2 regions of the Streptomyces sp. NPDC059456 genome follow, and region 2 is predicted to be linked to the other one. Evidence: riboswitches for the same ligand, from Rfam matches in the RefSeq annotation. Region 2 holds a riboswitch; the other holds the start of a gene.
The links. Region 2 has a riboswitch for S-adenosylmethionine ahead of ACFXA3_RS16415 (aminotransferase class V-fold PLP-dependent enzyme). Riboswitches for the same ligand answer to the same signal wherever they lie in the genome.
Positions count from the first base shown of each region.

Region 1: linked by a shared signal. The riboswitch ahead of thrC (threonine synthase) and the one ahead of ACFXA3_RS16415 (aminotransferase class V-fold PLP-dependent enzyme) in region 2 are both predicted to bind S-adenosylmethionine.

Region 1 is NZ_JBHYVA010000157.1:9,487-12,886, reverse strand. Features, by position in the region: gene ACFXA3_RS16375 (trehalose-6-phosphate synthase) at 1-52, opposite strand, end outside; gene ACFXA3_RS16370 (glucosyl-3-phosphoglycerate synthase) at 98-1,075, opposite strand; SAM riboswitch class I at 1,271-1,420, shown strand; gene thrC (threonine synthase) at 1,438-2,712, shown strand; gene ACFXA3_RS16360 (MoaD/ThiS family protein) at 2,750-3,028, shown strand.
Region 2 is NZ_JBHYVA010000158.1:5,865-9,264, forward strand. Features, by position in the region: gene ACFXA3_RS16405 (rhomboid family intramembrane serine protease) at 1-14, shown strand, start outside; gene ACFXA3_RS16410 (Lrp/AsnC family transcriptional regulator) at 11-292, shown strand; gene ACFXA3_RS16415 (aminotransferase class V-fold PLP-dependent enzyme) at 406-1,827, opposite strand; SAM riboswitch class IV at 2,059-2,175, opposite strand; gene trpD (anthranilate phosphoribosyltransferase) at 2,255-3,346, opposite strand.

The DNA of each region.
Region 1 (3,400 bases), on a different contig from region 2:
GGACGTAGGAGAGCGGGCCGCGGTTCGCTGCAACGAGTACCTGGGAAGCCATGCCGCGAACCTAGCCCGGGGCCCGCCCGCTCAAACGTCAGTTCCCTCACGCCACCCTGCGGCCGGAGTACTCCTTGACCTCGGCCATCGGCGGCCGCTCCTCCGTGTCCACGGCGTACGTCCGCGGCACGAACCCGTTCGGCCCGCGCTCGAACTGGGTCAGCTCCGGGCGCACCAGGTGCCCGCGCGAGAGGCGCAGCTGCGCCGTGCGGTAGATCGCCGCGGCCATGCGGCCCAGCGCCCGGCCGTCCTGATGGCGGTGCAGCCGTACGCCGACGTCCACCTGGGCCAGCGCGTCCAGCCCGACGGTGTGCAGCGCGTCGACCAGCAGGCCCAGCTCGACGCCGTACCCGACGGGGAAGGGCAGGCGTTCCAGCAGGGAGCGGCGCACGGCGTACTCGCCGCCCAGCGGCTGGACGAACCCGGCCAGCTGCGGCCAGTGCAGGTTCAGCAGCGGCCGGGCGACCAGCTCGGTCACCCGGCCCCCCTGGGCCGGGACCTTGCCGGGGGCGGGCCCGTCGGCGTCCGCGCCGAAGGGGCGGTCGTACATCGCCTTGACGAACTGCACGTCCGGCTCCGTCAGCAGCGGGCCGACGATCCCGGACACGAACGCCGACGAGAAGTCCCGCAGGTCGGCGTCCACGAAGCAGACGATGTCACCCGTGGTCACCAGCAGCGAGCGCCACAGCACCTCGCCCTTGCCGGGCAGGGCCGGGATCCGCGGCAGGATCTCGTCGCGGTGCACCACCCGGGCGCCGGCCTTCGCCGCCACCTCCGCGGTCCGGTCGGTGGAGCCCGAGTCGATCACGATCAGTTCGTCGACGAGCGGCACCGCCGGCCCGTCGATCAGATCGCGCCGGATCACCTCGACGATGGCGCCGACCGTCTCCTCCTCGTCGAGCGCGGGCAGCACGACGCTGACCGTGGTGCCCGCCGCCCGCTTGGCGCAAAGCAGCTGGTCGAGCGGTCGGTCGGCCGCGGACCAGGAGCGGTCCGCAAACCAGCGCTCCACCTCTTCCAGCACGTTCGGCACTCCTCGGTATTCGTCGGCGCTCGGCATTTTCAGCCGAAAAGTGATCCATCTCGCGGTTCGGACGGCTGTCTCAACCACCCGGACCTTCAGTTACAGTCTTGAACAACGCGAAGGACCACCGCATGCCGGGGGTCCCCGCGCACAAACGCCCGGCCGCGCCATGGAGCGCGCGATCCGGTGCCATACCGCTCATCCAGAGGGGCAGAGGGACACGGCCCGTTGAAGCCCCGGCAACCCTCCAGTCGGTTCTCGCGCTTGCTTGCAGCAGCGGGGTCCCCGGCTAGGGAAGGTGCCAATTCCGTCTCATGGCGAAGTGCGCCATGGGGAAGATGAGGAGAAAGGGCCTCGCCATCATGGCTGCACAGACTGTTGCCACCTCTGTCGATCTCGGACCTGCCACCGGCCTCTCGTGTCGTGAGTGCGGTACCCGTTTCGAACTCGGACCCATCTTCGCCTGCGTCGAGTGCTTCGGTCCGCTCGAAGTCGCCTACGACCTCCCGGCCGGCGACCCCGAGGCGCTGCGCGCCGCGATCGAGGCCGGCCCCAACAACATCTGGCGCTACGCCCCGCTGCTGCCCGTCCCCGCCGACGTGGCCTCCAAGCCCAGCCTGAACCCCGGCTTCACCAAGCTCGTCGACGCGCAGAACCTGGCCAAGGAGCTCGGCGTCACCGGCAAGCTGTACGTCAAGGACGACTCCGGCAACCCGACGCACTCCTTCAAGGACCGCGTCGTGGCCATCGCCGTCGAGGCCGCCCGCGCGTTCGGCTTCACCACCCTGTCCTGCTCCTCCACCGGCAACCTGGCCGGCGCCGTCGGCGCCGCGGCCGCCCGGGCCGGATTCCGCTCCTGCGTGTTCATCCCGCACGACCTGGAGCAGGGCAAGGTCGTCATGGCCGGTGTGTACGGCGGCGACCTCGTCGGCATCGAGGGCAACTACGACGACGTCAACCGTTTCTGCTCCGAGCTCATCGGCGACCCGCTGGGCGAGGGCTGGGGCTTCGTCAACGTCAACCTGCGCCCCTACTACGGCGAGGGTTCCAAGACCCTGGCGTACGAGATCTGCGAGCAGCTCGGCTGGCAGCTGCCCGACCAGATCGTGATCCCGATCGCGTCCGGCTCGCAGCTGACGAAGATCGACAAGGGTCTCCAGGAGCTGATCAAGCTCGGTCTGGTCGAGGACAAGCCGTACAAGATCTTCGGCGCCCAGGCCGAGGGCTGCTCCCCGGTGTCCACCGCCTTCAAGGCCGGCCACGACGTGGTCCGCCCGCAGAAGCCGAACACCATCGCCAAGTCGCTCGCCATCGGCAACCCGGCCGACGGCCCGTACGTCCTGGACATCGCCCGCCGCACCGGCGGCTACGTCGAGGACGTCACCGACGAGCAGGTCGTCGAGGCCATCAAGATCCTCGCGCAGACCGAGGGCATCTTCGCCGAGACCGCGGGCGGCGTCACCGTCGGCGTGACCCGCAAGCTCATCGAGAACGGGCAGCTCGACCCGGCGCTGACCACGGTCGTCCTCAACACCGGCGACGGCCTCAAGACCCTGGAGGCGGTGGCCGCGGACAGCGGGCAGACCGCCACCATCCGCCCGAGCCTGGACGCGTTCCGCGCCGCCGGCCTGGCCTGACCATCCCCCCTCGCCCTACCGGAAAGGCAGTAGCGCCATGAGCGTCAACGTCCGCATCCCCACCATCCTGCGCACCTACACCGGCGGCCAGGCCGAGGTCACGGCCGAGGGCGCGAACCTCTCCGAGGTCATCGCGTCCCTGGAGGCGAGCCACCCGGGCATCGCCGCGCGCGTCCTGGACGACCAGGGCAAGCTGCGCCGCTTCGTGAACGTCTACGTCAACGACGACGACGTGCGCTTCGAGGGCGGTCTGGACGCCGTGACGCCGGACGGCGCGGGTGTTTCGATCATTCCCGCCGTCGCCGGGGGCTGCTGACGCACGAACCTGAATTACCCCCTCCGGTAAAAGCGGAGGGGGTAATTCTGCTTGGTTGGGCGCGGTAGAGTTGGGGAAGTCCCCTCCGCTGGACTTGCCCGCCGCATATGAGCGGGTCGCGTGAGGGTTGACATTGAGTCAATGTCCGGGTGCGGTATGGGGCTTTGGCGAGATATGCCGGGTCCGAGTTGCCCGGGAATATGCCAACTTTTCACTCTATTTCAATGTATCCCCGTGTCCAGAATTCTCGTCGGATTGACCTGTTGCAGACAGCAGCGGTGCAGATACATTCAGCCCCGGTCGAGGCGTTCCGGCGCAAGTTCTGACCCGGGACCGCGAAGTGCGGTCCCGCGCAAGGGCCAGTAATAGGGG
Region 2 (3,400 bases):
ACAGCCAGCCGTGATCACCGCGATCGTGCTCATCAAGACCAGCGTGGACCGTATCCCCGAGATCGCCGAGTCCATCGCCGCGCTGGACAGCGTCAGCGAGGTCTACTCCGTCACCGGTACGTACGACCTGATCGCGCTGGTGCGCGTGGCCCGCCACGAGAATCTGGCGGACATCATCCCCGGCCGCATCAGCAAGATCCCGGGCGTGGAGGCGACGGACACCCACGTGGCGTTCCGCACCTACTCCCAGCACGACCTGGAAGCGGCCTTCGCCATCGGTCTGGACGCGTAACCCCCGCGCCGGGGCGGGTCACGGTCCCGGAAGACCCTCGCCGGGGCGGGTCACGGTCCCGGAAGACCCTCGCCGGGCAGCGCCACCCGGCCCCCGGCGGGCCGCGGACACCGTCACACGGCCGGGACGCAGCGGCCCTCTTCGGTGCGGTACTGCCACTTGGCGCCGTCCGCGACGAGCTCCTTGACCGCCTGCACGAACCGCTCCACGTGCTCGTCCGGGGTGCCCGCGCCGAAGCTGACGCGGATGGCGTTCAGGGTGGGGGTCCCCCCGGACGAAGTCCGGGGGAGCTCGCCCGGCGCCGCCTCCGGCGCTCCGCACTCGCCCTGGGCCTGCGGCTCGCTGCCGAGCAGGGTGCGGACCAGCGGGTGGGCGCAGAACAGGCCGTCGCGCACGCCGATCCCGTACTCCGCCGACAGCGCGGCCGCGAAGTGCGAGCTGTTCCAGCCGTCCACGACGAAGGAGATGACGCCGACGCGCGGGGCGTCGTCGCCGAACAGGGAGAGGATCCGGACCGCCGGGACCTCCGCCAGGCCTTCGCGGACCTTCGCGATGAGGTGCCGCTCGCGGGCGACGAGGTTCTCGAACCCGGCCTCCGTCAGGGCCTTGCATGCCGAGGCGATGGAGTAGACGCCGATGACGTTCGGGGAGCCGGCCTCGTGGCGGGCGGCGGTGGTGTGCCACTCGACGTCGACGCCGCCGTCCTCGCGGCGGGCGACCTTGCGGGAGGCACCGCCGCCGGCCAGGTACGGCTGCGCCTCCTGGAGCCAGTCCGCGCGGCCCGCGAGGACGCCCGAGCCGAAGGGCGCGTAGAGCTTGTGTCCGGAGAAGGCCACCCAGTCCACGTCCAGCTCCTGCACGGAGACGGGGTGGTGCGGGGCCAGTTGGGCGGCGTCCAGGACGATGCGGGCGCCGTGGGCGTGCGCGGCGGCGGCGAGCTCCTTGACGGGCCACAGCTCGCCGGTGACGTTGGAGGCGCCGGTGACGCAGACCAGGGCGGGGCCGTGAGGGTCACGGTCGGCGAGGGCCCGCTCCAGGGTGGTGACGGCCTCGGCCGGGGTGCGGGGGGCGTCGAGGTAGGTGACCCGCGCGTCGACCCAGGGCAGCAGTGAGGCGTGGTGCTCGGTCTCGAAGACGAACACCTGGCAGTCGGCGGGGAGTACGGCGGCCAGCAGGTTCAGCGAGTCGGTCGTGGAGCGGGTGAAGACGACCTGGTCGCCGGCGCGGCAGTCGAGGAACTCGGCGACGGTGGCCCGGCTCTGCTCGAAGAGGTCGGTGGAGAGCTGGGAGAGGTAGCCGGCCCCGCGGTGGACGCTGCCGTAGTAGGGGGCGTACGCGGCGACGTCGTCCCAGACCCGCTGGAGGGCGGGAGCGCTGGCCGCGTAGTCCAGGGCCGCGTAGGTGACCTCGCCGCCGGTGACGAGGGGGACGGTCACGTCCCGGCCGAGGACCGGCAGCGGCCGGGCACAGGCGGGGTCGGCGGCGCAGACGGTGGCGGAGGCGGTGGCGTCGACGGCGTTCGGGTACGTGGACATGGCGGTATCTCCCGGCAGGACAGGCTGAATGGCTTCGGGGGGCCCGTACGTGGGTGCACGGATGCGCGGCGCGCGGGTACGCGGACGCACATGTGCCAGTGGTACGGGAGTTGCCTCGACGCGCGGACGACTCGGGACCGCACGGAGGGTGAAGAAGGGGCGGAGTCGCCCTATCGCATTCGCTTGCTCACGGAAAAGCTCCTCGGGAGACCAGGACCCCTGGTGTCGAGGGATCCGCGCTTGCCGTAGGCCTTTGTGGCTACGACCTGGTCATCACCCGGGGCACCCCGCCACGGAAGGAGGGTTGCCGGACAGCAAGCCGGGGCCGAAACGCTGTCACTCGTGACCTGGTGAGCATCCTGCCACAAGATCCCCGACGCGCAAGACCCCGGTCCGCATGCTGGACCGGGGCCATGGCCGAAACCGCCTAGGCGTTGCTCGCCGTCACCCAGCGGTCCAGGGCCGCCTTCGCCGCTCCCGAGTCGATGGACTCGGCCGCGCGGGCGATCGCCGCGCGGATCTCGTCCTCCAGGGAGCCCGTGCCGGGGTCCAGCGCCACCAGGGCCGCCGCCGAGTTCAGCAGGACCGCGTCGCGGACCGGGCCGGGCTCGCCGGCCAGCAGACGGCGGGCGACGTCCGCGTTGTACGAGGCGTCCGCGCCGCGCAGCGCCGAGACGTCGACCAGCTCGATGCCCACGTCGCGCGGGTCGAACGCCTGCTCGTCCACCCGGCCGTCGCGCACCCACCACACCCGGGAGGTGGCGGTGGTCGTCAGCTCGTCCAGGCCGTCGTCGCCGCGGAACACCAGCGCCGAGGAGCCGCGCTCCGCCAGCACGCCCGCCACGATGGGCGCCACCCGCGGGTCCGCCACGCCCGTGGCCTGCGCCCGTACCCGCGCCGGGTTGGTCAGCGGGCCGAGGAAGTTGAAGGTGGTCCGGATCCCCAGCTCCTTGCGGGCCGCGGCCACGTGCCGCAGCGCCGGGTGGAACTTCACCGCGAAGCAGAAGGTGATGCCGGCCTGCTCCGCGACCTCGACCACCCGCGCCGGGGTGAGGTCCAGGTTGACGCCGAGCTTCTCCAGCACGTCCGAGGACCCGCTCGCGGAGGAGGCGGCCCGGTTGCCGTGCTTGACCACCTTGGCGCCCGTACCGGCCACCACGATCGACGACATCGTCGAGATGTTCACCGTTTTGGCCCCGTCGCCACCGGTGCCGACGATGTCCACCGTCCGGCCCGGCACCTCGATCAGGTTGGCGTGCCCGTACATGGACCGGACGAGGCCGTTGATCTCCGCGACCGTCTCCCCCTTGGCCCGCAGCGCCACCACGAAACCGGCGATCTGGGCGTCGGTGGCCTCTCCGCGCATGATCCGGTCCATGGCCCAGGCCGTCTCCTCGGCCCGCAGGTCCTGGCCGGTCAGCAGGGCGTCGAGGAGACCCGGCCAATTGAGGGCACCCCCGGACGGAGTCTGGGGGAGGGCCGGCACCCCACCGGCGTCAGCCGGACTCTGTCCGCGCATGGTCTGCTCCTGGATCCGTCGGCAAGCATTGAGGAGTCCACCCTATCCAGCCCC